Regions from separate parts of the Halomonas sp. 3H genome, predicted to be linked through region 2. Evidence: predicted binding sites of a transcription regulator. Region 2 holds the regulator's gene; each other region holds the start of a gene.
The links. Region 2 encodes sigma-54, which starts transcription at its own class of promoters, with help from an activator protein. Its sites were predicted from a motif close to TGGCACNNNNNTTGCTNT; they were not measured.
Positions count from the first base shown of each region.

Region 1: NFC98_RS05080 (CmpA/NrtA family ABC transporter substrate-binding protein) is a predicted target of sigma-54. The motif match lies at 5,267-5,284, and genes of this name have one in related genera.
Region 3: NFC98_RS17430 (nitrate reductase) is a predicted target of sigma-54. The motif match lies at 2,993-3,010, and genes of this name have one in related genera.
Region 4: NFC98_RS00500 (P-II family nitrogen regulator) is a predicted target of sigma-54. The motif match lies at 2,222-2,239, and genes of this name have one in related genera.

Region 1 covers NZ_CP100360.1:1,058,797-1,066,297, forward strand. Annotated here, with positions in the region: gene NFC98_RS05055 (fasciclin domain-containing protein) at 1-504, shown strand, start outside; gene NFC98_RS05060 (fructosamine kinase family protein) at 650-1,495, shown strand; gene cynS (cyanase) at 1,500-1,940, opposite strand; gene NFC98_RS05070 (ABC transporter ATP-binding protein) at 1,933-2,880, opposite strand; gene ntrB (nitrate ABC transporter permease) at 2,896-3,756, opposite strand; gene NFC98_RS05080 (CmpA/NrtA family ABC transporter substrate-binding protein) at 3,758-5,179, opposite strand; gene NFC98_RS05085 (sigma 54-interacting transcriptional regulator) at 5,472-7,400, shown strand; gene NFC98_RS05090 (alpha/beta fold hydrolase) at 7,405-7,501, opposite strand, start outside.
Region 2 covers NZ_CP100360.1:2,538,239-2,545,739, reverse strand. Annotated here, with positions in the region: gene rapZ (RNase adapter RapZ) at 1-241, opposite strand, end outside; gene ptsN (PTS IIA-like nitrogen regulatory protein PtsN) at 286-750, opposite strand; gene raiA (ribosome-associated translation inhibitor RaiA) at 757-1,065, opposite strand; gene NFC98_RS11850 (RNA polymerase factor sigma-54) at 1,250-2,665, opposite strand; gene lptB (LPS export ABC transporter ATP-binding protein) at 2,830-3,555, opposite strand; gene lptA (lipopolysaccharide transport periplasmic protein LptA) at 3,565-4,071, opposite strand; gene lptC (LPS export ABC transporter periplasmic protein LptC) at 4,068-4,658, opposite strand; gene NFC98_RS11830 (HAD family hydrolase) at 4,663-5,220, opposite strand; gene NFC98_RS11825 (SIS domain-containing protein) at 5,249-6,244, opposite strand; gene NFC98_RS11820 (calcium/sodium antiporter) at 6,315-7,271, opposite strand; gene NFC98_RS11815 (ABC transporter ATP-binding protein) at 7,417-7,501, shown strand, end outside.
Region 3 covers NZ_CP100360.1:3,787,874-3,795,374, reverse strand. Annotated here, with positions in the region: gene NFC98_RS17445 (NAD(P)/FAD-dependent oxidoreductase) at 1-873, opposite strand, end outside; gene NFC98_RS17440 (CmpA/NrtA family ABC transporter substrate-binding protein) at 1,108-2,151, opposite strand; gene NFC98_RS17435 (ANTAR domain-containing response regulator) at 2,148-2,747, opposite strand; gene NFC98_RS17430 (nitrate reductase) at 3,155-5,884, shown strand; gene cobA (uroporphyrinogen-III C-methyltransferase) at 5,841-6,815, shown strand; gene NFC98_RS17420 (diguanylate cyclase) at 6,857-7,501, opposite strand, start outside.
Region 4 covers NZ_CP100360.1:104,218-111,718, forward strand. Annotated here, with positions in the region: gene glnK (P-II family nitrogen regulator) at 56-394, opposite strand; gene NFC98_RS00495 (ammonium transporter) at 548-1,798, opposite strand; gene NFC98_RS00500 (P-II family nitrogen regulator) at 1,828-2,166, opposite strand; gene NFC98_RS00505 (accessory factor UbiK family protein) at 2,449-2,802, shown strand; gene NFC98_RS00510 (YifB family Mg chelatase-like AAA ATPase) at 2,870-4,372, shown strand; gene NFC98_RS00515 (hypothetical protein) at 4,374-4,862, opposite strand; gene NFC98_RS00520 (alpha/beta hydrolase) at 4,859-5,845, opposite strand; gene NFC98_RS00525 (malate synthase G) at 6,081-7,501, shown strand, end outside.

The DNA of each region.
Region 1 (7,501 bases), 1.5 Mb from region 2:
AAGGTCGCAGCAACCCAGTGGATCGGCGCCGGTCTGGCCGGCTTGATGATGGCGGGCGCGGTACAGGCCGGCAACCACGGACACGACGAAGCGTCTGCCGACATCGTCGACACCGCCGTCGCCGCGGGACAGTTCGAGACCCTGGTGGCCGCCGTCGAGGCCGCCGGCCTGGTCGACACCCTCAAGGGCGAAGGGCCCTTCACCGTCTTCGCCCCCACCGACGAGGCCTTCGCCGCCCTGCCCGAAGGTACCCTGGAGGAGCTGCTGATGCCCGAGAATCAGGAGACCCTGCAGGCGATCCTCACCTACCACGTGGTGGCCGGCAAGGTGATGGCCGAGGACGCCATGGGCCTCGAGAGTGCCGAGACGGTCCAGGGCCAGTCGATCACCATCACCACCATGGATGGCAGCGTGATGATCAACGACGCCACCGTCATCCAGGCCGATATCGAGACCAGCAACGGCGTGATCCATGTCATCGATGGCGTGCTCCTGCCCGAGTGAGCCATCTCCGGGGTCTCGGCCCCGCCCAGTCCCTTGCTCTTGCCGTCCTTCGGGGCGGCTTTTTTCTTCTTGGGCGGGTGACCATTGACACGTCGCCCGGCCGGCCGCGAGGCTGTCGCGGTGGTCGATGCGACAGGAGGTGAGCATGGAGAGGGCGCTCGAGGTGCTGCTGGCATCGGCCGGGCTGACCCCGCGCGGCGAGATGATCCCGCTGGGCGGTGGGGATATCGCCGCGGTCTATCGCCTGGCCACCGGCGGCGGTGACGTGGTGGTGAAGCGCGATGACCCGCGACGCCTGGCCGACGAGGCGGATGGCCTGCGGGCGCTGGCGGCGGCCGGCAGCGGCCTGGGGGTGCCCGAGGTGCTGGCCGAGGGGGAGGGCTGGTTGGTGATGGAGGCCCTGGAGGTCGCACCGCGCCGACGCCGGGACCAGGCGGCCCTGGGCGAGGGGCTGCGCCGGCAGCACGCGGTGACCGGCGAGGCCCACGGCTGGCCCCGGGACAACGCCTGCGGGCGCACGCCCCAGCCCAATGCGCCGCTCGTCGACGGCCGCGCCTTCCAGCGTGAGCGGCGGCTGCTGCCACTGGCCGAGGCCTGCCAGGCGCGAGGCCTGATGGATCAGCGGTTGCGCGCTCGGGTGGAGGCCATCGCCCACGGCCTCGAGGCCTGGCTCCCGGACGCGCCGGCGAGTCTTCTGCATGGCGACCTGTGGTCCGGCAACGTGCTCTTCACCCCGCGGGGGCCGGCAGTCATCGACCCGGCGGTCTATCGCCACTATCCCGAGGTGGACCTGGCCATGCTGACGCTGTTCGGCGCCCCCGGCGAGGCCTTCCTCGAGGCCTACTGGAACGGCCGCGCCCCGGCCGACTGGCCGAGGCGCGAGACGCTGTTCCAGCTCTATCCGCTGCTCAACCACCTCTTGCTGTTCGGCGGCGGCTACCGCCAGGCGGTGGAGCGCGCGGTGGCGCGGCTTGCGGCCTACCAGGCCTAGCCGTTTACCAAGACTTGTAGGGCAGGAACTTGCCGCTCATCTTCAGCAGCACGCGGTCGCCCTTGGGATCCTCGACCTTGTCGACCTCCATGGTGAAGTCGATGGCGCTCATGATGCCGTCGCCGAACTTCTCCTGGACCACGTCCTTGAGGGTCTCGCCGTAGACCCCCACCACCTCGTAGAGGCGATAGATGAAGGGGTCCTGGGGGATCGCCTCGTCCCAGGCCTTGGTGGGGAAGGCCTGGAGGGCCTCGGCGGCCTCGGCCTCGACGCCGAGGACATCGCACAGCTTGTGGGCGACCTCGTGGCTGGCGCTGTTCATGCCGTAGCAGGCGGAGGCCACCCAGACGGGCGACATGCCCACGGCGGTGGCGATGTCGTCCCAGCTCATCTTCTTGCGGGCCTTGGCGGCGAGCAGGGTGTGGCGCATCTCGAGCTTATCCATGGTGTGTCTCCTTGGGAGTGAACTTGACCAGCTTGTCGGTAGCGGAAGCGGATGACGGGGCATCCGCGCTGTCGGAATCGGTCGTCGACTCGGCGACCGGGTTGACCGCGCGGGGGTAGTGCAGGCCGCGGCGGTCGAGGTCGGCGGTGCGCAGCTCTCCCGAGCGATTCACCAGGAAATCGACCAGGTAGTTGCGGATCCGGTAGAAGTGCGGGTGCTTGACGATCTCGGCCCGGGCGCGGGGGCGGGGCAGGTCGATCTCCACCGCCTCGGCGATGCGGGCCTGGGGGCCGTTGGTCATCAGGAAGATACGGTCGGCCAGCAGGATCGCCTCGTCCACGTCATGGGTGATCATGAACACCGTCTGGCGGTCCTGACTCCAGATCTTGACCAGCTCGTCCTGGATGACCCCGCGGGTCAGGGCATCCAGTGCGCCGAAGGGCTCGTCGAGCAGCAGCAGCTCGGGCTTGGTGGCGAAGGCCCGGGCGATGCTGACCCGCTGGCGCATGCCGCCCGAGAGCTGGGCCGGCTTGCGGTCCTCGACGCCCTCGAGCCCCACCATCGCCAGGTACTCGAGGCTGTGCTCGGTGACCCGGGCCTCGTCCCAGGCCTTCCAGCGGGCACGGACCCCGAAGCGCACGTTCTCCAGGGCGGTGAGCCACGGCAGCAGGCTGTAGTTCTGGAACACCACGCCGCGCTCCAGGCTCGGTCCCTGGATCTCTCGGCCATCCATGATCATCGCGCCGTCACTCAGGCTGTCGAGCCCGGCCAGGGCGTTCATGATGGTCGACTTGCCGCAGCCGGAGTGGCCGATGATGCAGACGAACTCCCCCTTGTCGAGCTGGAAGCTGACGTTCTCGAAGACCGTCAGGTCCTCCTCGCCGCGGGCGCCGGGAAAGCGCTTGGCGGCCTGCTGGACTTCCACGAAGGCATGACTCATGTCTCTCTCCCGGGGTTATTCCTGATAGGTGACCAGTCGCGCGACCGTCGACAGCGCCAGGTCGAGCAGCATGCCGACCACGCCGATCATCAGGATCGAGAAGATCACGCTGGTCAGGTCGAGGTTGTTCCACTCGTTCCACACGTAGTAGCCGATGCCGGTGCCGCCCACGAGCATCTCGGCGGCCACGATCACCAGCCAGGCGATGCCGATGGAGATGCGCATGCCGGTGAGGATGGTCGGGGCCGCGGCGGGCAGGATCACCTTGAAGGCGGTCTTCATCGGCGAGAGCTCGTGGGTGCGGGCCACGTTGACCCAGTCCTGCCGCACGCCGGCCACGCCGAAGGCGGTATTGAGCAGCATCGGCCAGATCGAGCAGATGAAGATCACGAAGATCGCCGAGGCCTCGGAGTCGCGGATGATGAACAGCGCCAGGGGCATCCAGGCCAGCGGCGAGATCGGGCGCAGCACCTGGATGTAGGGGTTGAGCGCCTTGTACATCAGCGGCGACATGCCGATCAAAAAACCGATCGGAATGGCGATCACCGCGGCCATCAGGTAGCCGGATAGCACCCGGTAGAGCGAGTAGCCCAGCTGGATGCCGATCCCCTTGTCGTTGGGGCCGGCGTCATAGAAGGGGTTGGAGAGCTCCTCCCAGGCCCGCTCGAAGATCTGCGAGGGGGGCGGCACCCGGGCCGTGTCGTCGGCGCCGCCCATCAGCAGCTCGTACTCGCTGAGCTCGGCGCCGACGCCCCCCATCACCGGGGCGCGGTTGAGCCCCTCCCACAGCCCCAGCCCGGCGACCAGGATCAGCACGGCCAGCAGGGCGGCGCGGACGTTGAGGCTGAACTTCCATTCGGTGGTGGTGCGGTCCATGTCAGCTCCTCCTGATGTCGAAGCTCTCGAGGTAGGCCTCGGGCTGGGTGTAGTCGAAGGTCTTGCCCATGATCTGGTAGTTGCGCGCCGTCTCCTCCGGGGCGTCGTAGCCGAGCTCGCGCATCACCGCGGCGGCATCGGTGGCCAGGTAGACGTCGCGGGCCACCTGCTGGTAGTCCACGTGCCCCTCGATGTAGCCCCAGCGTTTCATCTGGGTGAGGATCCACACCGCCATGGAGTGCCAGGGGAAGGGGTCGAAGTCGATGCGGTCGGGCACCCGTTGCACCTCGCCCAGGCCGTCGGCAAAGGTGCCTGTGAGCACCTGCTCGATCACCGTGACCGGCTGGTTGAGGTAGTTGGTGGGGGCGATGGCCTCGGCGATCTCCGAGCGGTTCTCGGGGTTCGAGGAGTACTGGGTGGCGTCGATGATCGCCCGCAGCAGGGCGCCATAGGTGTTGGGGTTCTCGGTGGCGAAGCGCTGGCTGGTGGCGAAGGCGCAGCACGGGTGGCCGTCCCAGATCTCCTTGGTCAGCAGGTGGATGAAGCCGATGCGCTCGAACACCGCGCGCTGGTTGAAGGGGTCCGGCGAGAGGAAGCCGTCGATGTTGCCGGCCCGCAGGTTGGCGACCATCTCGGGGGGCGGGATCACCCGGATCTGGATGTCCTGGTCGGGATCGAGGCCGTGCTCGGCGACGTAGTAGCGCAGCAGGAAGTTGTGCATCGAGTACTCGAAGGGCACGCCGAAGGTGAAGCCCTTCCACTGCCGTGGGTCGCGCTTGTCCTGGTGGTCGTTGTGCAGCACGATCGCCTGGCCGTTGATGTTCTCCACGGCGGGCATGATGAAGGGCTCGGGGTTGGAGCCCGCGCCCAGCGTCATGGCCAGGGGCATCGGCGTCAGCATGTGGGCGGCGTCGTACTCGCGGTTGAGCGACTTGTCGCGGGCCACCGCCCAGCCGGCGGTCTTGATCACCGAGACGTCCAGTCCGTAGCGCTCATAGAAGCCCATGGGGTGGGCCATGATGATCGGCGTGGCACAGGTGATCGGCACGAAGCCGACATCCAGGCGGGTCTTCTCCAGCGGCCCCAGGTCCTCCTTCACCGCCGCCTTGATGGCGTCCATGGGGAACAGGCTGGCCAGGGCGGCGGCCACGGTGCCGCCGCCCACCAGCTTCATGAACTGGCGGCGGTGCATGTCGCTGTGGCCGAACATGCCGCGCACCAGGGCGCTCTCCACCATCCGGTCCATCATCGCCTCCTGCTGTGACGGGGCGGAGGACGCCGGGGCGTCGGCGCTGTCGGAGGAGGAGAGCGTGGCGGCCGCCCGCTGTTCGTCGGTGCAGGTCGCGCAGTCGCAGCCGCGTCCATGGACCAGGGACTGCCGGTGATCGAAGGGGTTACCCAGACTGCTGTGGTCGTTGTTCATGGTCGTCTCGCTTCGCTGGTGCAGGGGAGGGCCACTCATGCTCCGGATCGGTGCAACGGGATCGCGGATGGGCCGTTCATGGTTAAACTTGCGAAGCGCGTGCCATGTCGGGCTTGGCGATGAATAGCGATGTTTTTTCATGGGCTTGGCAGTCGATCTCACCCGGCGCGCTCGGCTGGCCAGCGGTGACGAGATCTCGCCAATAACGAGATCTCGCTGAAATCTTGACGATTTCTCGTCATTGGCCCGGGGATTGTATGGATGAGGCATCCGTCCCGATGCGAGTGCCGTCATGCCCCTGCCCGATGCTCCCCCGCCATCCCTTGTCCAGGAGGCCTTCGCCCGGGCGCCCCAGGCGCTGGTGGTCATCGACCCGGTGGCCGACCGGCTGCTGGGCGCCAATGCGGCGGCCTGCCGGCTGCTGGGCGGCGAGGCCGAGGCCCTGGCCCGGCTACCGTTCAGCCACCGCCTCGGCGCCTCGCTGCCGCTGTGGGTCAGCTTCACCGATGAGGCCCTCACCCGATCGCCTGCCTGGTCGGACGACCTGGTGATCCTCGACCTCAAGCGCCAGCCCCGCCACGTGGAGGCCCAGGCCCAGGCGCTCGACGAAGGGCGTCTGCTGCTGACCCTGGTGGACCGCCAGAAGGCGGAGCAGCGCCGCGCCAGGGCCGACCTGGGGCGCCAGCATCGGCGCGGCCAGGTGGGCTGGGAGCGGGTCGAGCAGGTGTTCGAGCGCATCGAGCGGCAGAACCAGCTGATCCTCGGCGCCGCGGGGGAGGGCATCTACGGCCTGGACGCCGAGGGCCGCACCACCTTCGTCAACCCGGCCGCCGAGCGGATCCTGGGGTGGAGCAGCGAGGACATGGTGGGTCACGATGCCCACCAGCTGTTCCACCATACCCAGGCCGACGGACGCCACTTTCCGGTGCAGCAGTGCCCGATCCACGCCTCCTTCAGCGATGGCCAGGTGCACCGGGTCGACGACGAGGTGTTCTGGCACAAGAACGGCGAGGCGATTCCGGTGGAGTACACCAGCACGCCGATCTTCGAGATGGGGCGACTGGTGGGGGCCGTGGTGCTGTTTCGCGATATCTCGGAGCGCAAGCGGGCCGAGCAGCAGCTGCGCGATGCCCTGGCCGAGGTGGAGTCGCTCAAGCAGCGCCTGGAGCTGGAGAACCAGTACCTGCAGGAGGAGATCAAGGCCGAGTTCAACCATCGCGAGATCGTCGGCGAGAGCTCGGCCGTGGCCCACCTGGTGCGCCAGATCGCGCTGGTGGCGCCCACCGATGCCAACGTGCTGATCAGCGGCGAATCGGGGACCGGCAAGGAGCTGATCGCGCGGGCCATCCATGCCGGGGGCCCGCGCGGCGGCCGGCCGTTGATCCGGGTCAACTGCGCCGCCATCCCCCGCGACCTCTTCGAGAGCGAGTTCTTCGGCCATGTGAAGGGCGCCTTCACCGGGGCGGTCAACGACCGGCCGGGGCGCTTCGAGCTCGCCGACGGCGGCACGCTGTTCCTCGATGAGGTCGGCGAGATCCCCCTCGAGCTGCAGGGCAAGCTGCTGCGCGTGCTGCAGGAGCAGCAGTTCGAGCGGGTGGGCGACAACCGCACGCGGCAGGTGGACGTGCGGGTGATCGCCGCGACCAACCGCGAGCTGCGCGAGATGGTCGCGGCGGGGTCGTTCCGCGAGGACCTCTACTTCCGCCTCAATGTCTTCCCGATCGCCTCGGTGCCGCTGCGCGAGCGCAGCGAGGACGTGCCCCTGCTGGCGCGGCACTTCCTGATCCGCGCCTGCCAGAAGTTCAACAAGCCCGGGGTGCGCATTCCCCCGTCCCAGCTGGAGGTGCTCAAGCGCTACCCCTGGCCGGGCAACATCCGCGAGCTGGAGAACGTGATCGAGCGCCAGGTGATCGTCGCCCAGGGCCGCGTGCTGGCCTTCGATGACCTGAGCCCGGCCGCCGGTCCGCCGCTGGCCGGCCCGTCCAGCGCCGAATCTGCCCCGTCGCCCCGGCAGGCACCGGCGCCGGCCGAACCCGCGCTGCTCACCGAGCACGAGCTGGCGAGCCGCCAGCGCGAGAGTGCGCTAGCGGCGCTGCGCGCGTGCGGCGGCAAGGTGTCGGGGCCGGGCGGGGCCGCCGAGCTGCTGGGCGTCAAGCCCACGACCCTGCGCTCGCGCCTCAAGGCGTGGGCGATCGACCCCCGGGATTTCAGGGCGAGATGAGAGGCTAGCCTTTCAGTCGCGCGAGCAGGCGCCGCCACCAGCGGGAGGCGGGTGCCTCCGGCGTGGCCGGCATCAGGGCCTCCCTCTCCCGTTCGAGGAAG
Region 2 (7,501 bases):
CGCGGCTGCGTACCTCCTCGAGCAGGCTGGGGAAGCGCTGCAGGGCCTGGGGCAGGTTGCGCGCGTCGATGCTCACGGCAATCGACGAGCGAGGCGATTCCGCGCCCTTGAGCTCGTCGACCAGCGACCCGAGCAGCATGGCGGGCAGGTTGTCGATGGCGTAGTAGCCGAGGTCCTCGAGCGCCTGCAGCGCGATCGACTTACCCGAGCCGGAACGGCCGCTGATGATCACGAGCTGCATGACGGGTCTCCTGGTCATTGAAGTGGCCGGGCGGCCCGCAGGGCTCAGGCCTGTCGTCGGATCGCCTCGATGAGTCGCTCGTGGAGCTCGCGCTGGCTCTCGCTGCGGCGCAGGGCGCTGCGGGTATCGGCATCGTTCATGATGCCGGCCACCTGGGCCAGCAGGGCCAGGTGGGCGTCGTCGGCCTCTTCCGGCACCAGCAGCACGAAGACCAGGTCGACCGGCTCGCCGTCGATGGCATCGAAGTCCACCGGCTCGGCCAGCTTGAGGAAGCCGGCGATCGGGGTCTTGCAGTGGGGGCTCCGGGCATGGGGAATCGCCACCCCGTTGCCGATGCCGGTGCTGCCCAGCCGTTCACGGCCGATCAGGCGGCTGAAGACTTCCTGACTGTCGAGGCTGGGGGTGTTCTGGGCGATGAAGGTGCTGAAGAACTCCAGCACCCGCTTCTTGCTTCCCCCGGGCACACCGAACAGGGTGCGCTCGGGGGGCAGGATGGTTTCCAGTGTCATGGTGAATCAGCGGGCGCCGGCGCCCTGGGCGCGGGCCTGGGCCTTCTCCTTGTGCTTGACCAGCTGGCGGTCCACCTTGTCGGCCAGGGCATCGATGGCGGCGTACATGTCGCCGTCCTGGGCTTCGGCATGCAGGTCGGCACCGGCGGCGTGCAGGGTGCAGGCGGCGAGCTGGCGCTCCTTCTCCACGGACAGGGTCACCTGGACATTGGTGATGTTGTCGTAGTGGCGCTCCACGCGAGCCAGTTTCTCGTTCACATAGCCACGCAGGGCATCGGTCAGTTCCACATGATGGCCGGTGATGTTGACTTGCATGACACGCTCCTTGCTCGTTGGTTGTGATTCGATTGTAACCCTTTTTCCTGCCTTGCATACCCCCCGCGCCGGCAGCGTCGAGCGGTGCGTTGACGCGGGTCAGCGAAGGCGCTTGCGCTCGCTGGAAGAGGGGATGCCCATGGCCTCGCGGGTGACTGTGGAGAGCGCCACGGTCCACCCGGATTCAACGCAGCCGCTTGCGCTCGCTGGAGGAGGGGATTCCCATGGCCTCCCTGTACTTCGCCACGGTCCTGCGCGCCACCTGGATGCCGGCTTCGTCGAGCAGGGCGACCAGCTTGCTGTCGGAGAGCGGCTTGCGCGGGGGCTCCTCCTGGATCAGCTTGCGGATGCGGGCGCGAATGGCGGTGCTGGAGTGGGCGTCGCCCTCGCCGTTGCCGCCGACATGGCTGGAGAAGAAGTACTTCAGCTCGAACACGCCCCGCGGGGTATGGATGTACTTCTGGGTGGTGACCCGGGAGATGGTCGACTCGTGCATCTCCACCGCCTGGGCGATGTCGGCCAGGATCAGCGGCTTCATCGCCTCCTCGCCCTGCTCGAGGAAGTCGAGCTGGCGGGCCATGATCTCGCGGCCGACCCGGAGCAGGGTGTCGTTGCGGCTGGAGAGGCTCTTGAGCAGCCAGCGCGCCTCCTGCAGGTGGTCCTTGAGGAACTGGTTGTCCTGGCTCTTGTCGGCGCGGCGGATCAGGGCGGCGTAATCGGGCTGGATCCGCAGCCGCGGCAGGGCGTCCGGGTTGAGCTCGATCTTCCAGCCGCGGCTGTCATAGCGGGCGACGAGGTCGGGGATCACGTAGTCGCTGTCCACGCTGGCGAAGGCGCTGCCGGGTCGCGGATCGAGCGAGCGGACCAGGGCGATCACCGTTTCCAGGTCGTCGTCGTCGAGCCCCAGCCGCCGCTTGAGCAGGCGGCGGTCGTCGCCGGCCAGGGCCTCGAGGAACTGGCGCACCAGGCGGCGGGCCTGGGGCAGCAGGGGGGTGTTGTCGGGCAGGGTGGCGAGCTGCAGCATCAGGCACTCGCGCAGATCGCGGGCGAAGACCCCGGTGGGCTCGAACTGCTGCAGGCGCAACAGCACCTGCTCCACCTCGCGGCTGCGCAGGCCGTCGAGGCCCTGGCGGCGCAGCCCGTCACGAATCTCGTCGAGGGGCTGGGCCAGGTAGCCGGCGTCGTCCACGGCATCGATCAGGCTCTCGGCGATCTGCAGCTGGCGAGGCTCGAGGTCGGTCATTGCCAGCTGCCAGGCGAGGTGGCCCCGCAGGCTCTGTCCCTCGGCCTGGCGCTCGAAGTCCGGCCCTTCCCCCCCGCCGGCGGGGGCGCCCAGGTCCTGGTAGGTGTCCGACCAGTCGCTGTCGGTGGAGAGTTCCGCGGGGATCTCGCTGGACCAGTCATCCTCGGGTGTCTCGGCGACCGCCTGCTCGCCGAACCCCTCCTCGAGTTCCAGCATCGGGTTGGACTCCATCGCCTGCTGGATCTCCTGGCGCAGGTCCAGGGTGGAGAGCTGCAGCAGGGCGATGGCCTGCTGCAGCTGGGGGGTCATGGTCAGCTGGGTGCCGACGCGCAGCTGAAGGGAGGCTTTCATGGCCATCGGTGAGGTCTGCTCTCTTCGCCGGAAAGCCTCACCCTAGTCCGCGGCAGGGCCCGATGCAAGCCTCCGGGAGAGGAAAATGCAGCAATAAGCGTGCCAAGCGCAATCCTCATGCCGTCGCGATATAACGACATGTACTTCAGTGACTTGTGGAAGCGTTCGGGCTAGAGACGGAAGTCCTCGCCCAGGTAGACCTCACGCACCCGCTGGTTGGCGAGGATCGAGTCGGGGCTGCCCTCGGCGATGATCTTGCCGTCGCCGACGATGTAGGCGGTGTCGCAGATGTCGAGGGTCTCGCGGACGTTGTGGTCGGTGATCAGCACGCCGATGTCCCGGGCCTTGAGCTGGCGGATGATGCCCTTGATCTCCCCCACCGAGATGGGGTCGACGCCGGCGAAGGGCTCGTCGAGCAGGATGAAGGCGGGCTCGGTGGCCAGGGCCCGGGCGATCTCCACCCGGCGCCGCTCGCCCCCGGAGAGGCTCATGCCCAGGTTGTCGCGGATATGCGTCACATGGAACTCCTCGAGGAGCTGCTCGAGGCGGGCGCGGCGGGCCGGGCGGTCGAGGTCCTTGCGGGTCTCGAGGATCGCCATGATGTTGTCGGCCACCGAGAGCTTGCGGAAGATCGAGGCCTCCTGGGGCAGGTAGCCGATCCCGGCCCGGGCGCGCTGGTGCATGGCGGCCCGGGAGAGGTCGAGCCCGTCGATGTACACCTCGCCGGCATCGGCGCGCACCAGGCCCACGATCATGTAGAAGGAGGTGGTCTTGCCGGCGCCGTTGGGGCCCAGCAGGCCGACGATGCGGCCCTGGTCGATGGAGAGGCTGATGTCCTGCACCACGCGGCGGCGCTTGTAGCTCTTGGCCAGGTGGCGGGCGTGAAGGGTCTTCATGGGGTCGCCTTACTGCTCGGGCTGGAGGGTCATGCGGATGCGCTGGCGTCCCTCGACGCCTTCGCCCTCGGCACGGGCCTGGACCACGCGGCGGTCGAGGAAGTACTCGAGGTAGCCGCCGTCGAAGGTGTCGCCGCCCTGGTGCAGCTCGGCCCGGTCGATCAGCTCCACCCGGCGTTCGGCCACGTGGTAGATGATGGTGCGGCCCCAGCCCCGGACCACCGGCTCGGCCGGGTCGGGCTGCTGCTCGATATAGGCGCGCTCGCCGGTGGCGATGGCACGGGTGAGCTCGCCGGCGGCGTTGCGGCGGATCTCCACCCGGTCGCCGGTGAGCTGCATGCTGCCCTGGCGGATGTCCACGTCGCCGGTGTAGACGGCGGTGCCGGCGCGGTCGTCCAGGTCGAGGCGGTCGGCCTCCACCTCGATGGGCGCGGAGGCATCTCCCTGCTGCGCCAGGGCCGGGGCGGTGGCCAGCGGCAGCAGCAGGCAGAGCAGCAGGGCGAAGGGGGGCTTCATGGCGGGGACTCCTCTCGGGTCTCGGGCGGATGGTGGCCGCGCACATTGTCGGTCAGCCGCGCCCGGTTGTCATGGATCCAGGCATCGAAGCGGTCGCCGCTCATGCGCTGGGGGGGCTGGCGCAGCAGGGCCGGGGTGTCGCTCCAGGCGTGGCCGGTATCGGCGTCGAAGTGCAGGACCTCGGTGTCTAGCTGCCAGCGCTCCTCGGGGGCGTTGAGCCGGGCGTCGCCGGAGAGCGTCAGCGGGTTGCCGCCGGGCCCCAGCACGCCGCTGTCGGCCCGGGCGTACCAGACCCGCCCGGCGCTGTCGTGGAGCCGGGCGTCGGGGGTCTGCAGGCGGGTCACGTCGTCGTGGGGGGTATGCACCAGGCGCGGCGTGTCGAGGCGCTGGTGGGCGCGGCCCTCGGCGTCGAAGCGGGTCAGGCGGGCGCCCTCGAGGTAGTAGTCGGGCTCGCCCGCCTCGTCCCGGGGGACCTCCCCGTACTCCGGCCCGCCGCGCGGGTCGAGCAGGACGAGGGCGCCGCCCAGGGCCAGCAGGATCAGCAGCAGCCAGACCCGGAAGGAGGGGCGGGGCAGGGACCACGCCATGGGCTCAGTTGACCCCGTGGAGGTAGGTGTCGAGCACCGCGTCCCAGTGGCCCTGGGCCCTCAGCAGGGTGTCACAGATCTCGCGCACGGCGCCGTGGCCGCCGGCCCGTTCGGTCACCCAGTCGGCATGCTTCTGGATGTAGTCCGGGGCGGAGGGGACGCTGATGCCGATCCCGGCGCGCCGGATGGCGCCCACATCGGGCATGTCGTCGCCGCAGTAGGCCGCCTGGTCGAACTCGAGGCCGAGCCGGGTGCAGAGGTCGCGCAGCACCGGCAGCTTCTTCTCCACGCCCTGGAAGACGTGCTTGATGCCCAGGGCGGCGGCCCGCCGGCTCACCGTGGGGGAATCCCGGCCGGTGATCAGCGCCACTTCGATGCCGGCCCGCTTGAGCAGCTTGAGGCCGTGGCCGTCCATGACGTTGAAGGCCTTGATCTCGATGCCGTCGGCCTGGAAGTAGAGCTGGCCGTCGGTGAGGACGCCGTCCACGTCCAGGGCCAGCAGGCGGATCCGGCGCAGCCGGTCGACCAGGCGGGGGTCTTGCAGGGGAGAAACGTGGGTCATGGGGACTCCGGGAGGGTGGGGGATGGCATCAGATGACACCGCTGGCCAGCAGGTCGTGCATGTGCAGGGCGCCGATCGGTCGGCCCTGGTCATCGACCACGGCCAGCGCCGAGATGCGGTGGTCTTCCATCAGGCGCACAGCCTCGGCGGCGAGCATCTCCGGGTGGGCGCGCTTGCCGGGGACGGTCATCACCTCGTCCACGGTCAGGGCGCCGAGGTCGCGGTGCTGGTCGAGGGTGCGGCGCAGGTCGCCGTCGGTGTAGACGCCGACCAGGCGGCCCGTGTCATCGACCACGCAGGTGAAGCCGAGCCCCTGGCGGGTGATCTCCAGCAGGGCGTCGCGCAGCGGGCTGCCCAGGGGCACCCGGGGCAGGCGGCTGCCCTGGTGCATCAGGTCGGCCACGCGCAGCAGCAGCCGCTTGCCCAGGCTGCCGCCCGGGTGGGAGCGGGCGAAGTCCTCGGCGGTGAAACCGCGGGACTCCAGCAGCGCCACGGCCAGGGCGTCGCCCAGTGCCAGGGAGGCGGTGGTCGACGAGGTCGGGGCCAGGTCCAGCGGGCAGGCCTCGCGCTCGACCCCGGCATCCAGGTGGGCCTCGGCATGGCGGGCCAGGGTCGAGGTGGGCCGGCCGGTCATGCTGACCAGCGGCACCCCCATGCGCTTGAGCAGCGGCAGCAGGGCGGTGACCTCGGCGGTCTCGCCGGAATGGGAGAGGGCCAGCACCACGTCGCCGGGGGTGATCATGCCGAGGTCGCCGTGGCTGGCCTCGCCGGGATGCACGAAGAAGGCCGGCGTGCCGGTGCTGGCCAGGGTGGCGGCGATCTTGCCGGCGATGTGGCCCGACTTGCCCATGCCGGTGACGACCACCCGGCCTCGGCAGGCGAGGATCAGCTCGCAGGCACGGTCGAAATCGGCATCGAGGCGCTCGATCAGCGCGGCGATGGCCTGCTGCTCCAGCAGCAGGGTGCGGCGGGCGCTGTCGCGCAGGGTCGAGGGCGCGGGGCCCGGGGTGGCGTCTTGGGTCATGGCGATGATTGTTGCCTGTTGCGGGGTTTCACTCAAGCCGAGCGTCGGAGGAGGTCGCGACCGGTGCCGTTCAGCCGCTGACGCTGGCCAGGCCGAGCCAGGCCAGGTAGCCGAGGTAGGCGAGCAGCAGCAGCATGCCGGGCAGCCGGCCCAGGCGGCCGCGACGGTACCAGAGCAGCAGCATGCCCAGCGCCAGGGTGAGCAGCAGCATCACCGGGTAGTCGCGGCTGGCCGCGGCCGGGTCGATGGCGCCCGGGGCCAGCAGGCCGGGCACCGGGAGCACGGCGAGCAGGTTGAAGAGGTTGGAACCGATCACGTTGCCGATGGCGATATCGTGGTGGCGCTTCAGGGCGCTGGCCACGCAGGCCGTCAGCTCCGGCAGGCTGGTGCCGATGGCCACCACGGTCAGGCCGATGGCCAGCTCGCTGACCCCGAGCCCGCGCGCCAGTTCGCTGGCGCCCCAGACCAGGGCGCGGGAGCCGGCCACCATGACCGCCAGGGTGGCCACCAGCCAGAGCAGCGCCCGAGCCAGGCGCATGTCGGGGATGGTCCCGGCCTCTGCCCCGGCCCCGGGGGCATCGGGGGTGTCGGCACGAAACAGCCACCACAGGCTGAACACCAGCAGCAGGAGCAGGAAGAGGGCGTCGAAGCGGCCGAGGACGCCGTTGGCCAGGGCGTAGCCGGCCAGGCCCGTGGCACCGAGCAGCAGGGGCAGCTCGCGGCGCACCAGGGAGAAGCGCACCGGGACCGGCACCACCAGCGCGGTGACGCCGAGCACCAGGCCGATATTGGCGATGTTCGAGCCCAGCGCGTTGCCGATGGCCAGGTCGGGGATGCCGTCCAGCGAGGCCATCACCGAGACCACGATCTCCGGGGCGGAGGTGCCCAGGGCGACGATGGTCATGCCCACCAGCAGGGTGCTCATCCCGGCGCGATGCGCCGTGGCGGCCGCGGCACCGACGAAGCGCTCGGCGCTCCACAGCAGGGCAGCCAGGCCAAGCAGCACGACGATCAGGGGAACCAGCATGGGGGACCCTTCCTTGGTCGCGGGAAAGGGCGCCCATTAAACGGCCTGGGGGCGGCCGGTGCAAGCGGCGGCGCGCGCGGAGGTGGCGTTGCCGAGCCCGGTTAGGATACGATGTTCGATAATTCTTTGCTGGGATGACAGGCCGATGAGCGACACTCCCTTCGTGGTGGTGGAGGGGCTGCATTTCTCGCGGGGCGACACGGAGATCTTCCGCGGCGTCGACCTGCAGA
Region 3 (7,501 bases), 1.2 Mb from region 2:
GGCGTGGATCGCCGGGTCGGAGGTGGTCAGGGTGGCGTCGACGACGATGGCCCGGTCGACGGCGAGTCCGGCGCGCTGGCCCAGCTCGGCGTTGGGGGCGATCCCGGCGGCGACCACCACGCCGTCGGCGGCCAGGCGCCGGCCGTCGGTGAGACGCACTCCGGTTACCCGGCCATGGTGGTCGCCCTCGATCGCTGCCAGCTGCACGCCGGTGTGGATGGCCAGGCCGCGGCGACCGAGCTCGGCCTCCAGCAGGGTGGCGGCGGTGGCATCGAGCTGGCGATTCATGAGGCGCTCGGCGCGCTGCAGCACGCTGACCGCCAGGCCGCGTGAGCCCTGGGGGTGAGAGCCTTCTCCGCGCTTGCGCAGGCCCTCCGCGGCCTCCAGGCCGAGCAGCCCCCCGCCGACCACCACGACCTGGCCGCCGCGCTCGGCGACCCCTGCCAGGGCCTCGGCATCGTCGAGGTCGCGGAAGCCGTGGACGCCCGACAGCGCGATGCCGGGTACCGCCGGCAGGGCCGGGCGCGAGCCGGTGGCCAGCACCAGGCGGTGGTAGTCGAGGGCTCGGCCGGCATCGGTGGTCAGCCGGCGCGCCGTGCGATCGATGGACGTGACCCGTTCGCCGAGCAGCAGCTCGATGCCCTGCTCGGCGTACCACTCGGCCTTGCGCAGGGTGAGGGCCTCGCGCTCCATCTCGCCGGCCAGCCAGGGCGAGAGCAGGATGCGGTTGTAGGCGGCGTGTCGCTCGTCACCGATCACGGTGATTCGCCTCGGGCGGTCCGGTCGCTCGAGCAGGGCCTCGACCAATCGGTGGCCGGCCATGCCGTTGCCGATGATCACCAGGTGTTCGGTCTCGTGCGGGGCTGGGTGCATGATCGGGCACCTCCGGTGTGACAAAAAAAGAAGACGCCTCGGCGCTGCCCCGGCATCGGGGCGCGCTGAGACGTCTTCGTCAGGAGGGGCAATCACCGTTGATCGCCGTTGTTGCCATGCACAAACAAGAACCCGGCCAGGAGGCCGGGTTGATGATGTTTTTCCTTTTATTTCAACCTGTTGAAAGGTGCCTGGTGAGGCGTGGGAGCGCCTCGCGCGGGCCCTGGCTGCCTCTTAGTGGTGCAGGGCGGCGTCGAAATGCACGGGGGTGTGGCACTCGTGCAGGGTGCGGATATCGAGGGTGCGGCCCCTGTCGCGCAGCGGACCCTGCAGCGCCTCGGCGATGCGACCCATGGCCTCGACGTCGGGCCGCAGCAGGTCGCCACCGTAGAGGCGCTGGCGAATGGGCCCCTGCCCCTCGGGCAGGCTGTCGAGATGGCTGACCGAGCGATCCAGGTAGGGCGGCAGCGCCAGCCAGTCGTGGGCCTGGTGACGGTGCGCCGGGCTCTCGGCGAGCCAGTCGCTGGCATGCTGCAACGCGCGCAGCAGGCCGGCGAGCGTTGCCGGGTAGCGCCTGGCCCAGGAGCGGGTCACGCCCAGCACCTTCTCGGGGTGGTCGGGCCACAGCTGGGCGCCGCTGGCCACCAGCCGACCGACCCCCTCATGCTCGGCGAGGCTGCCCCAGGGTTCGCCGACGCAGAAGCCGTCGATCTGCCCCTCGCGCAGGGCGGCAACCATGCGCGGCGGCGGCAGGGCGACCAGCTCGACGTCGCGACCGGCGGCGAGCCCGCCCAGGGCCAGCCACTCTCGCAGCAGGAAATGCTGGCAGGAGAAGGGGTAGACCATGGCCAGGCGGGGGCGCGCCGCATCGGCATGACGGACCCGCCACTCGGCGAGGGCGCGGGCGCTGCATGCCGGGTCGTCGCCCAGCGTCGCACCGCTCTGTTCACACAGCCGCGAGGAGAGCACCAGGGTGTTGCCGCCATGGCTGAGGGTGGCGGGGGCCAGGGTGTCGCAGGGGGCTCGCTCCATGCCCAGGCTCATGGCCAGCGGCAGGGGCGCGAGCATATGAGCGCCGTCGAGCAGGCCGGCCGCGACCTTGTCGCGCAGCGTCGACCAGGCGTTCTCCCGTGACAGCGTGACATCGAGCCCCTGCGCGCCGAAGAAGCCCTGTTCCCGGGCCACGATCAGCAGCACCGCATCGACCAGGGGGATGAAGCCGAGCGTGAGTTGCTCGAGTTCCGGTGTTGTGGCAGACGGCGTGATGGTGTCTCTCATGACAGTGACCCCTTGTCCAGGCGCTCCAGGATATCGATGACGCTCTCGGCCACCTTGGCGATGCGCTGGCCGCGGTCCATGGCGATCTTGCGCAGCATGCGGTAGGCCTGCTCCTCGTCGCAGCCCTGGTGCTTCATCAGGAGCCCCTTGGCGCGCTCGATGCGCTTGCGGTCGGTGAGCTGGTTGCGCACCTTGTCGAGCTCCTGGCGCATCGACTGGAAGGCGTCGAAGCGGGCGATGGCAACCTCGATGATCGCCTTGACCCGGCCGGGCACCAGGCCGTCGACCACGTAGGCGCTGACCCCGGACCGGAGCGCCGCCTGCATGGTATCGGGGTCGTGCTGGTCGGCGAAGAACACCACCGGGCGGGGATTCTCGCGGTTGAGCAGCGCCATGCTGTCGAGGGTATCGCGGTCGGGGGATTCCATGTCGATGATCACCACGTCGGGCTGGTGGCGGGCGACCATCTCGTTGAGGCTGGCCGGGCCTTGCAGCCGACAGGCCACTTCGTGGCCTTCCTGGGCCAGGGCCTCCTCGACCATGGCGGCGCGCACGAGTTCGTCGTCGACCAGCAGGATCTTCAGGGGTGGGGGCATGGTGACATCGCTCATCGTTTGGCGTCTGCCCCACCTCCAAGCAAGATGCATTCCAGGTTCGCCTTTTGTCGGCGGTGAGCGGCCCTGGCGGTGCAGCGACATCCCCGGGGCGCCTCATGCTGCACTGCAGTGGTGCGGGCGCCGGGTCGGCTGCCTCGTGACTGGTGCAGGCGACACCCCATGAGGCCCCTCGAGCGCCCCGCCGGGCAGGGCAACCGGTCAGGATGACGTCGGTTTTCAACGCCTGGCACATGGTTTGCTTACTCAATAGACAACATCCGGGGATGGCCAGGCGGTCATCCCCGCGGCAGACGGCAACGACGCCCACCTGCGCCTTCCCTCCCGGGACGACGCGGTGGGCGTCGTCGTTTGCGCGCCCATTCCCGGCTAGCCTCGAGGAGGTCGACATGCAACAGGCCCGCACCACCTGCCCCTACTGTGGCGTCGGCTGTGGCGTTCTGGCCCAGCTGGACCACGAGACGATGATCGGCGTGGCGGGCGATGCCCGGCACCCCGCCAACTACGGCCGCCTGTGCGTCAAGGGCGCGGCACTGCACGAGACGCTGGGGGATCACGGCCGCCTGACCCGGCCTCGGGTCGACGGCGCCGAGGTCGACTGGGACGCCGCGCTGGACAGCGTGGCCACCCGCCTGGCGGCCATCCGCGAGGCGCAGGGGGCGGCGGCGATCGGCGCCTACCTCTCCGGGCAGCTGCTCACCGAGGACTACTATGTCGCCAACAAGCTGTTCAAGGGCTTCATCGGCACGCCGCACCTCGATACCAACTCCCGGCTGTGCATGGCCTCGGCGGTGGCCGCCCACAAGCGCGCCTTCGGCGCCGACGCCGTGCCGTGCTGCTACGAGGACCTGGAAGAGGCCGAGCTGGTGGTGCTGGTGGGTTCCAACCTGGCCTGGAACCACCCGGTGCTCTACCAGCGCCTCAAGGCCGCCAAGAGCCGCAACCCGCTGCTGCGGGTGGTGGTGATCGACCCTCGCGTCACCGACAGCTGCGAGATCGCCGACCTCTACCTGGGCCTGGCGCCGGGCAGCGATGGCCGGCTGTTCACCGGCCTGCTGGCCCACATGGCCGACGCCGGCAGGCTCGACCGGGTCTATCTCGACCGCCATACCGCCGGCCTCGAGGAGGCGCTGGCCGCGGCCCGGGAGGAAGACACCTCGCTGGAGGCGATCGCCGCCGACTGCGACCTCGACCCGGAGCGGCTGGAGACCTTCTACTACTGGTTCAGCACCCAGCTGCATGTGGTGACGCTCTTCTCCCAGGGCATCAACCAGTCTTCCAGCGGCACCGACAAGGGCAACGCCATCATCAACTGCCACCTGGCGGGCGGCAAGATCGGCCTGCCCGGCGCCGGGCCCTTCTCGATCACCGGCCAGCCCAACGCCATGGGGGGCCGCGAGGTGGGCGGGCTGGCCAACCAGCTCGCCGCCCACATGGACTACGACACGCCCGGCGCCATCGAGCGGGTCACGCGCTTCTGGAGCACGCCGGGCCTGGTACCGAGCCTGCCCGCGGGGCCCGGCCACAAGGCGCTGGCGCTCTTCGAGGCCATCGAGCGTGGCGAGGTGCAGGCGGTGTGGATCATGGGCACCAACCCGGCGGTGAGCCTGCCCGAGGCCAATCGCGTGCGTCGCGCCCTCGCACGCTGCCCGCTGGTGATCGTCTCCGAGTGTGCGGCCGCCACCGACCTGCTGCCCTATGCCGATATCGTGCTGCCGGCCGCCGGCTGGTCCGAGAAGGATGGCACCGTGACCAACTCCGAGCGCCGGATCTCGCGCCAGCGCGGCCTGTTGCCCCCGCCGGGGGAGGCCCGCCCCGACTGGTGGATGCTTGTCGAGGTGGCCCGCCGGCTGGGGTTCGGCGCGGCCTTTCTCTATAGCCATCCTGCCGAGATCTTCGACGAGCACGCCCGGCTCTCGGGCTTCGAGAACGACGGGAGCCGGCTCTTCGATATCTCCGCCCTGGCCGGCCTCGCGCGGGCCGACTATGACGCCCTGGCCCCCATCCAGTGGCCGGTCACGGCCGAGGCCCCCCAGGGCACCCCCCGGCTGTTCGAGGATGGCCGCTTCGCCACGCCGGATGGCCGCGCCAGGCTGGTGCCGGTGCGGCCCCGTGGCCCCGTGCAGGCGCTCAGCGAGGCGCGCCCGCTGCGCCTCAATACCGGCCGGGTGCGCGACCAGTGGCACACCATGACGCGCACCGGCCGCGCGCCGCGGCTGATGAACCATCGCGCCGAGCCCTTCATCGAGCTGCACCCGGACGATGCCGCCGCCCACGGCATCGAGGACCAGCGGCTGGCGCGGCTCGCTGGCGCCGGCGGCGACTACGTCGGCCGGGCCCGCCTCTCCCGGGCCCAGCGCCGCGGCGAGCTCTTCGTACCCATCCACTGGACCGACCAGTTCAGCGGCCGGGCCCGCATGGGCGCCCTGCTCGCGGGGCACGCCGACCCGCTGTCGGGGCAGCCGGAGTCCAAGCACGGCGCCGTCGCCCTCGCGCCCCTGGCCAGCGCCTGGGAGGCGACCCTGGTGGTCGCCGACGACCTGGGCGTCGAGCCGGCCTGGTGCGGCGAGGTCGACTACTGGGCGCGCATCCCCCTGGCCTGGGCGCAGCGCTGGCAGCTGGCCGGCGGCGAGGCGCCGGACTGGCTGGACTGGGCCGCCCGGCGGCTGGGGGTGGCGGCGTCGCTGTGGTGTGACGACCCGGCTCGGGGCCGCCTGCGGGCGGCGGGTCTCCAGGCGGGGCGTCTGCGCTGGTGGCTTATGGTGGGGCCGCCCGCCGAACTGCCCGGCCTGGCCTGGCTCGAGGCGCGCTTTTCCGAGGCGGCGAGCGGCGAGGCGCTGTCCAGGGGGCAGCGGCGTCGGCTGCTGGCCGGCTGCGACGACGGGGTCGGCGACAGTGGCCCGGTGGTCTGCAGCTGCCATCAGGTGGGGCAGGGGAGCATCGTCGCTGCCATCCGCGAGGGGGAGGCCAGCGTCGAGGCGCTGGGCGCGCGGCTCGCCTGCGGCACCCAGTGCGGCAGCTGCCTCCCCGAACTCAAGTCGCTGATCGAGGAACATGCCGAAGAGGAGGGGAGCCATGCGCGCGTCACGCCGCAATCCGACGCCATCGATGTCGCTTGAGTCCGCCACCAGGGCCTGCATGCCGCTGGCGCGTCTCGCCCAGGGGACAGGCCGCTGGCTCGCTGAGCGCTTCGGCAGCGCTGCGCGTCCCGCGGAGGGGCCGTTGGACGGCGACTGTCGTGGCGGAACCGTCTACCTGGTGGGCGCCGGCAGCGGCTCGGCCGACCTGTTGACGCTGCGCGCCGCCCGGCTGCTGCAGCAGGCCGATGCCGTGGTCTACGACCGCCTGGTGGGGGACGAGGTGCTGGCGCTGATTCCCGCCGGGCGGGAGCGCTTTGATGTGGGCAAGGGCCGCGGGCACCACAGCGTGTCCCAGGCCGAGATCGGTGCGCTGATGGTCAGGCTGGCCGGCCAGGGCAAGGCGGTGGTGCGCCTCAAGGGCGGGGATCCCGGCGTGTTCGGGCGCCTGGGGGAGGAGCTCGCCGCCCTCGAGGAGGCCGGCGTGCCGGCCGAGATCGTGCCCGGCATCACCGCCGCCTCGGCGGCCTGTGCCGCCATGGGCATTCCCCTCACCGATCGCGCCCATGCCCAGCAGCTGCGTTTCGTCACGGCCCAGCGCTGCCGGGAGGACGGCGAGCCCGACTGGGCCTCGCTGGCCCGCCGGGACGAGACCCTGGTGTTCTACATGGGACTTGGCAAAGTGGCGGCAATCTGCGCGGGGTTGCGCGGGGCGGGGCTGCCCGATGACTGGCCGGTGATGCTGGTGGCCAATGCCAGCCTGGCCGACCAGCGCGCGCTGATCGGGAGCCTGGCCGACATGCCGGCCAGGCTCGCCGCCGAACCGCTGCCCTCGCCCTGCTTGGTCGTGGTGGGCAGCGTGGTGAAGAGGGTGGCAAGGACCCCGGCCGGTAGCCGGCGTCCCGTCATGGAGCCGGATCGGGACAGGCGGTGGGTGCATGTCGGTGCGGGGCACGGGGCAGACGCGCAGTGATCGGAGCGACACCGGCTTGCGTGGTCATGCCGTGGCATGGATCAGGCCCGCTGCTGCTCATGTGGGAGTGGCCCGGCGGCATGCGTGAGGACCCGGTTGCGACCGGCATGCTTGGCGGCGTACAGCGCTCGGTCGGCTTGCGCCATCATCTGGCCCAGCGGGTCACGGGCATCGCCGGACTGGCGGGCGATCCCCAGGCTGATCGACATCGCGACGCGGGCCTCTCCGCCCCCTGGCACGTCCACGTGGAAGGGCGCCTCTGCGACGCGCCGCCGCAGTCGTTCGGCCAGCGCCAGGGCCTGATCGTCCTGCATGCCGCTGATCAGCACCGCGAACTCCTCGCCGCCGAGGCGCACCAGGCAGTCATCCGGGCGAAGCTCGTGGCGAAGCCGCTTTACCATCAGGCGCAGCAGGGCGTCGCCGACCGGATGGCCGTGGGTATCGTTGATCTGCTTGAAATGGTCGATATCTAGCAGGATGAGGTGGCGGTCCATCGTGGCCTGATCCTCCGCCTCGAGGTGCCGCACCATGCCGCGGCGGTTGAGGGCGCCGGTCAGGGCGTCGAGCTGGGAGGCGGCCAGCGCCTGCTCCTCGTGCTGCTTGCGCCGGCTGATGTCGAGCAGCAGGCCGGCGATGGCGACCGGCCGTCCCTGCTCGTCATGCTGGAACTCGGCGATGATCTCGTG
Region 4 (7,501 bases), 1.5 Mb from region 2:
CGGCGCTCGGCGCTCGGCGCTCGGCGCTCGGCGCTCGGCGCTCGGCGCTCGGCGCTTACACCGCATCCTTCCCCGTTTCGCCGGTGCGGATGCGGATCACCTGCTCCAGCGGCGTGACGAAGATCTTGCCGTCGCCGATCTTGCCGGTATTGGCCACCTGGGTGATGGCGTCGATCACCTTCTCGGCCATGTCGTCGTCCACGGCGACCTCGAGCTTCACCTTGGGCAGGAAATCGACCACGTACTCGGCGCCCCGGTAGAGCTCGGTATGGCCCTTCTGGCGGCCGAACCCCTTCACCTCGGTCACGGTGATGCCCTGCACGCCGATCTCCGAGAGGGACTCCCTCACGTCGTCGAGCTTGAAGGGCTTGATGATGGCGGTCACCAGTTTCATGGTCGGACTCCTCGTCTGTTCGGTGCGGTGGCCGGGCCACCCGCTTGCGCCTGATTGTCCTCTAGCATACACCGCGCGGGGCGGGAATAAAAAAGGCCCCCGAAGGGGCCAGGAGGAGCACGCCAGCTCACTCGGTGGGCGTCGCCATGGCGATCATTTCTTGGCGACGCTGAACTCGGGATAGGCTTCCATGCCACATTCGGCGAGGTCGACGCCCTCGTACTCCTCTTCCTCGCTCACGCGGATGCCCATCACGGCCTTGAGGATCAGCCAGACGACCAGGCTGGCGCCGAACACCCAGGCGAAGATGCCGACGATGCCGAGCAGCTGAGCACCGTAGCTGGCGTCGGCGTTGGAGAGCGGCACGGCCAGCAGGCCCCAGATGCCGACCACGCCGTGCACGGAGATGGCGCCGACCGGGTCATCGATCTTCAGCTTGTCCAGGGCGACGATGGAGGCCACCACGATGGCGCCGCCCACGACACCGATGAGGGTGGCGCCCAGCGCCGAGGGCGCCAGCGGCTCGGCGGTGATCGCCACCAGCCCGGCCAGGGCGCCGTTGAGAGCCATGGTCAGGTCGGCCTTGCGGAACCACAGCTTGGCCAGGATCAGGGCAGCGATCACGCCGCCGGCGGCCGCGGCGTTGGTGTTGACCATCACTTGGGCGACGTTGTTGGCGGAGTCGACGTCGGAGACCTTCAGCTCGGAGCCGCCGTTGAAGCCGAACCAGCCCATCCACAGGATGAAGGTGCCCAGGGTGGCCAGCGGCAGGTTGGCGCCGGGAATGGCGTAGATGCTGCCGTCCTTGCCGTACTTGCCCTTGCGCGGACCGAGGATCAGCACGCCGGCCAGGGCCGCGGCGGCACCCGCCATGTGCACGATGCCGGAACCGGCGAAGTCGGAGAAGCCGGCGGCGTCGAGCCAGCCGCCGCCCCAGGTCCAGAAACCGGAGACCGGATAGATCACGGCGGTCATCACCACGGCGAAGGCCAGGAAGGCCCACAGCTTCATGCGTTCGGCCACGGCGCCCGAGACGATGGACATGGCGGTGGCCACGAACACCACCTGGAAGAAGTAGTCGGCGCGCATGGAGTAGTAGGGGGCGTCATCGCCGCCGGCCAGCACCGCGTCGACGCTGTTCTCGCCGCCCAGCAGGAAGCCGAGGTTGGGCAGGATGCCCCCCTCGGGGCTGGAGTACATGATGTAATAGCCCACCAGCAGATACATGGTGCAGGCGATGGCGAACAGGGCCACGTTCTTGGTGAGGATCTCGGCGGTGTTCTTGGAACGCACCAGGCCGGCTTCCAGCATCGAGAAGCCGGCGGCCATCCACATCACCAGCACGCCGCAGATCAGGAAGTAGAAGGTATCGAGCGCATAGCTCAATTCGGTCAGTTCACTCATGGCAGTCTCTCCAGGGGCAGGGGGAACGGTCAGACGGCGTCGGCGCCGCGTTCACCGGTGCGGATGCGGATGACGTCCTCCAGCGGGGTGACGAAGACCTTGCCGTCACCGATCTTGCCGCTGTTGGCGGCGCTGCAGATGGCGTCGAGGACCGTCTCCAGGCGCGAGTCGTCCACGGCGACCTCGACCTTGACCTTGGGCAGGAAGTCGACCACGTACTCGGCGCCGCGGTAGAGCTCGGTGTGGCCCTTCTGGCGGCCGAAGCCCTTGACCTCGGTGACGGTGATGCCCTGGACGCCGTTGTCGGCCAGCGCCTCGCGGACGTCGTCCAGCTTGAAGGGCTTGATGATGGCGGTGATGAGTTTCATCCCATGTCTCCACGGTTGGCTTGGATGTCGGCTGCCGGTGCAGGCTTGTCATGCTCAAGCGTAAAGCGTGCCAGTGGGATGAAAATACTCGTATTATCAGTCGGTTGAGGGGTTGTTGTGGACGAAGCGAGCCCGGTCGTCGACTATTCGTCAAGGGTGATGCACCAACAAGGTGCCGGGCCATGGTGCAGATGCGCCATGGCGGGGCGAAAGCCGGACATGCGTTCCGCCCGGGCCATGCGTATCCTGTAGGCGACCCTTGATACGAGCAGGAGAGAGAGCATGGTGAGCCACGACCGCATCAGCCGCCTGGCCCAGCAGATCGGCGACCGCCTCCAGGGCGCGTCCCAGGCGCCAGAAGAGGTGCAGAAGGGCATCCAGCAGGTGGTGCGCGGTGCCTTCGACCGCCTGGAGCTGGTGTCCCGGGAGGATTTCGACATCCTGATGGACGTCCTGCAGCGCACCCGGTCGCGGGTGGAGGCCCTGGAGCAGCAGGTCGCTGCCCTGGAGGCGCTGCTGGAGGAGCGCACCGGCGAGGGGCAGGCCCCGGCCGAACTCGTCTCGGATGGCCCCGAGGCGGGCGACGATGCCGGCGAACCGGAGGAGGATGCCGGCGGCGGCGAAGCCGGTCGCTGAGCCCTTGCCGGGCGCCCCGCCGTCGTCTGGACTAGCCTGAGGGCAGACGACATGCGAGGGATCGCCCATGACGCTGGCCATCGTTCACACCCGGGCCGGGCTCGGCCTGGAGGCTCCCGAGGTGCAGGTCGAGGTGCACCTGGCCAACGGCCTGCCGGGCATGACCCTGGTGGGCCTGCCCGAGGCGGCGGTGAAGGAGAGCCGCGAGCGGGTGCGCAGCGCCCTGGTCAATGCCGGCTTCGACTACCCCCTGCGACGCATCACCCTCAATCTGGCGCCCGCCGACCTGCCCAAGGAGGGCGGACGCTTCGACCTGCCCATCGCCCTGGGGCTGCTGGTGGCCTCGGGACAGGTGCCCCCCGAGGCCCTCGACGGCATCGAGAGCGCCGGCGAGCTGGCGCTGGACGGCCGGCTGCGGCCGGTGACCGGCGTGCTGCCGCTGGCCATGGCCACCCGCCGGAAGGGACGGCGCCTGATCGTGCCGCGGGCCAATGCCGATGAGGCGGCCCTGGCCGGCGACCTCGAGGTGCTCCCCGCCGACCACCTGCTCGAGGTGGTGGCGCACCTGCTGGGCCAGGCGCCCATCGTGCCCCATCGGCTGGCGTCGGCACCGGAGGCCGACACCTCGCTGCCCGACCTCGCCGAGGTCAGGGGACAGTTCCAGGCCCGCCGGGCCCTGGAGGTCGCCGCCGCAGGCGGCCACAATCTGCTGTTCGCCGGCCCGCCTGGCACCGGCAAGACCATGCTGGCCAGCCGCCTGCCGGGCATCCTGCCGCCGCTCTCCGAGGAGGAGGCGCTGGAGGTGGCGGCGGTGCGGTCGGTGAGCGGCCTGCCCCTGGCGGCCGGGTGGGGGCGGCGCCCCTTCCGCGCGCCGCACCATACCGCCAGCGCCGTGGCGCTGGTAGGCGGTGGCTCCAGGCCGCGCCCCGGGGAAATCTCGCTGGCCCACCACGGCGTGCTGTTCCTCGACGAGCTGCCGGAGTTCTCTCGCCACGTGCTGGAGGTGATGCGCGAGCCCATGGAGTCGGGGCAGATCCATATCGCCCGGGCCAGCCACGAGCGTCGCTATCCGGCCCGCTTCCAGCTGGTCGCCGCCATGAACCCCTGCCCCTGCGGCCACCTCGGCGATCCTCGCCAGGCCTGCCACTGCACGGCCGCCCAGATCCAGCGCTACCAGGCGCGCCTCTCCGGCCCGCTGCTCGACCGCATCGACCTGCAGGTTGAAGTGCCGGCGCTGCCGCCGGAGCAGCTCACCGCCGGGGAGGTCGGCGAGTCATCGGCCGAGGTGCGGGCCCGGGTGGTGGCGGCGCGGGCGCGTCAGCTGGCGCGCGGGGGGCTGAATGCCCACCTGGCGGGGCGGGAGCTGGACGCCGCCTGCGACCTGGGGGCGGCAGACCGGGCCTGGCTGGCCGGCGTGCTGGAGCGGTTGAAGCTCTCGGCCCGGGCCTACCACCGGGTGCTGCGGGTGGCCCTGACCCTGGCCGACCTGGCAGGGGCGGCAAAGCCGGAGCGCGAGCAGCTGATCGAGGCGATCGGCTATCGGCAGCTCGATCGTCTGCTCAAGGGCTGACTCACAGCGCGGTGGCGTCCAGGGCGCCTTGGAGGCTCTCTTCCCAGAGGACCTCCTCGCTGCCCGGGCGGCGCAGCACCAGGGTCAGCCGGTAGGGCAGGAGCTCCCGGTCGGAGAGCTGCAGGCGCGGACCATCGGCCATCAGCCGGCTCTCCAGGCGCCACTGGTTGTCGCCGTTGCCCTCGGCCATGGCCTCGTTCCAGTCCAGCACCTGGGGACCCTCGCTCACCGCCAGCAGGGCCCGGGTCAGACTCTCCCGGAAGCGGTCCCGGCCGATGGCGAGGCTGCCGTTCACCTCGGGAGCGGCCAGCAGCAGCACCTGGTCGGACGGCGGGTGGGGCAGGGCGGGGGCCTCCATCACGCGGCCGGCGGCGCGTTCGCCCAGGTTGAGCAGGGCCTGGCGCAGGGTCTCGGGGCGGTCGGGAGCGGCGGCGCAGCCGATCAGCAGCAGCGGCAGCAGGGCCAGCGGGAAGAGCCGGTGGGCAGTCATGGCGGGTCGGTCTCCTGTCGGGAGGCGGTGGGCTCCAGGGCGTCGATGAAGCGGTCCAGGGTGTCGAAGAGCGACTGGCGAATCGGTTCCGCCTCGTTGACCAGGTGGTGGCGCGCCTCGGGGTGGCGGTGGATCTCGGCGTTGGGGAACTTGCGCTCCAGCACGTTGAGGTTCCACTCCCAGTCCACGGTCAGGTCCTGTTCGCCCTGCAGGATCAGGGTCTTCACCGGGTTGGGAGGCAGGGCGAGCAGCCGGGGCATCCAGCGTCGCATGGCGCTGACCCAGCCGATGGCCACGCGGTCGGCCTGCAGCGGGTCGCCTTCGCGCAGGAAGTCGGCGAAGTCGCTGTCGGTGGAGTTGGCGCGGAACTTGCGCGGAATGGAGCGCACGAAGGGTCCCACCAGCAGGTGCAGCCAGCTGGACTGGTTCCAGCCCCAGGGGCGCACCAGCGGTGCCAGCAGGGCGAGGCCGGCCCAGTGGCCGTCGTCGCCGCGGGTCAGCGCATCGGTGGCGAGTATCGCCGCGCCGGTGCTCTGGCCGACCCCGATCCAGGGGCGCGGGGCCAGGCCCGCCTCCTCCAGATGCTGCTGCAGGGCGTGCAGGCAGCCCCCGTAGTCATCGAAGTCGTCGATGGAGGCGCGAGCCCCGCTGGAGAGGCCGTGGCCGGGCAGGTCCCAGAGCACCACCCGCCAGTTGCGGTCGAGCAGGCGCTCCAGCAGGTGGCGATAGAGGCCCAGGTGGTCGAAGTAGCCGTGGACCACGAAGGCGGTGCCGACCGGTCGGGCCGGGCTCCATACCTGGGTCCAGAGGCGAAAGTTGCCGGCCTCCACGTAGCCCACGTGCAGGCCCACGTGCTCGACGAGCAGCGGCGCCAGGCCGTAGTGGCCCAGGTAGCGTTCCAGGTGGTCGCCGCCGGGCGCTGCCGCGGCCGGTGTGACCAGCCTGACGGGACCCAGGGCCTGCAGGGGGGTGAAGTCGCTCATCGAGTCCTCCGCGGGGGCTCACCCATGCTAGCCTCATGCGGTGGGCGAGGCCATCGAATGCGGGCAGTGCCGCGCGTCCTGCCTTATCTTTTGGTCTAGCGAGCGGCGCTGACGGCGGTTTGCGGGTTTACATATGGAAGTATTTTCCACAAAATCCCCTTGATGCAGTCACTCACCCCTGATCCCGGCAGCCCGGCAGCGCACCGGCCGGTTGCCCCGCACGAGGAGATGCACCATGACCCAACGTGTCACTCGCCACCGCCTTCAGGTGGCCGCCGAGCTGGACCGTTTCATCAACGAGCAGGCGCTCCCGGGCACCGGAGTCGACGCCGAGGCCTTCTGGGCCGGCGTCGACGCCCTCTTCCACGATCTGACCCCGAAGAACCGCGAACTGCTCGCCGAGCGTGACCGCCTGCAGGAGCAGCTGGACGCCTGGCATCGCGAGAATCCCGGCCCGGTGGGCGACATGGCCGCCTACCGCGCCTTCCTGAAGGAGATCGGCTACCTGGCCGAGGCACCTGCCAGCGTCGCGGTCACCACCACCAACGTGGACCGCGAGATCGCCGTCCAGGCCGGCCCGCAGCTGGTGGTGCCGGTGAGCAACGCCCGCTATGCGCTGAACGCCGCCAACGCGCGCTGGGGCAGCCTCTATGACGCCCTCTACGGCACCGATGCCATCTCCGAGGAGGACGGCGCCGAGAAGGGCACGAGCTTCAACCCCCGGCGCGGCGAGAAGGTCATCGCCTACGCCCGCGGTGTGCTCGACCGCGCGGCCCCGCTGGCCACCGGCTCCCACCGCGATGCCGTCAAGTACGCCCTGCGTGACGGCCACCTGGTGGTGACCCTGGAGAGCGGCCGCGAGACCGGGCTCAAGGACCCGGGCAAGCTGGTCGGCTTCAGTGGCGACGTCGCCAGCCCCGAGTCGCTGCTGCTGGTCAACCACGGCCTGCACCTGGAGATCCAGATCGACCCCAGCAACCCCATCGGCAAGACCGACCCGGCCGGCATCAAGGACGTCGTGGTCGAGGCGGCGCTGACCACCATCATGGACTGCGAGGACTCCGTGGCCGCGGTGGATGCCGAGGACAAGGTGGGCGTCTACGGCAACTGGCTGGGCCTGATGAAGGGCGACCTGGAGGAGCAGGTCGAGAAGGGCGGCAAGACCATCACTCGCCGCCTGCACGGCGACCGCCGCTGGACCAACGCCGACGGCGAGACCGTCACCCTGCCGGGCCGCTCGCTGATGTTCGTGCGCAACGTCGGCCACCTGATGACCACCCCGGCGGTGCTCGACGCCGAGGGCAACGAGCTGCCGGAGGGCATCCTCGACGGCATCGTCACCGGCCTGATCGCGCTGCACGACCTGAAGAAGGGCGAGGACGAGCCGCGCAACTCCCGCACCGGCTCCATGTACATCGTCAAGCCGAAGATGCATGGGCCGAAGGAGGTCGCCTTCTCCAACGAGCTGTTCGGCCGCGTCGAGGACCTCCTCGGCATGGCCCGCGATACCCTCAAGATGGGCATCATGGACGAGGAGCGCCGCACCACGGTGAACCTCAAGGCGTGCATCAACGAGGCTGCCTCGCGGGTGGTGTTCATCAACACCGGCTTCCTCGACCGCACCGGCGACGAGATGCACACCGCCATGGAGGCGGG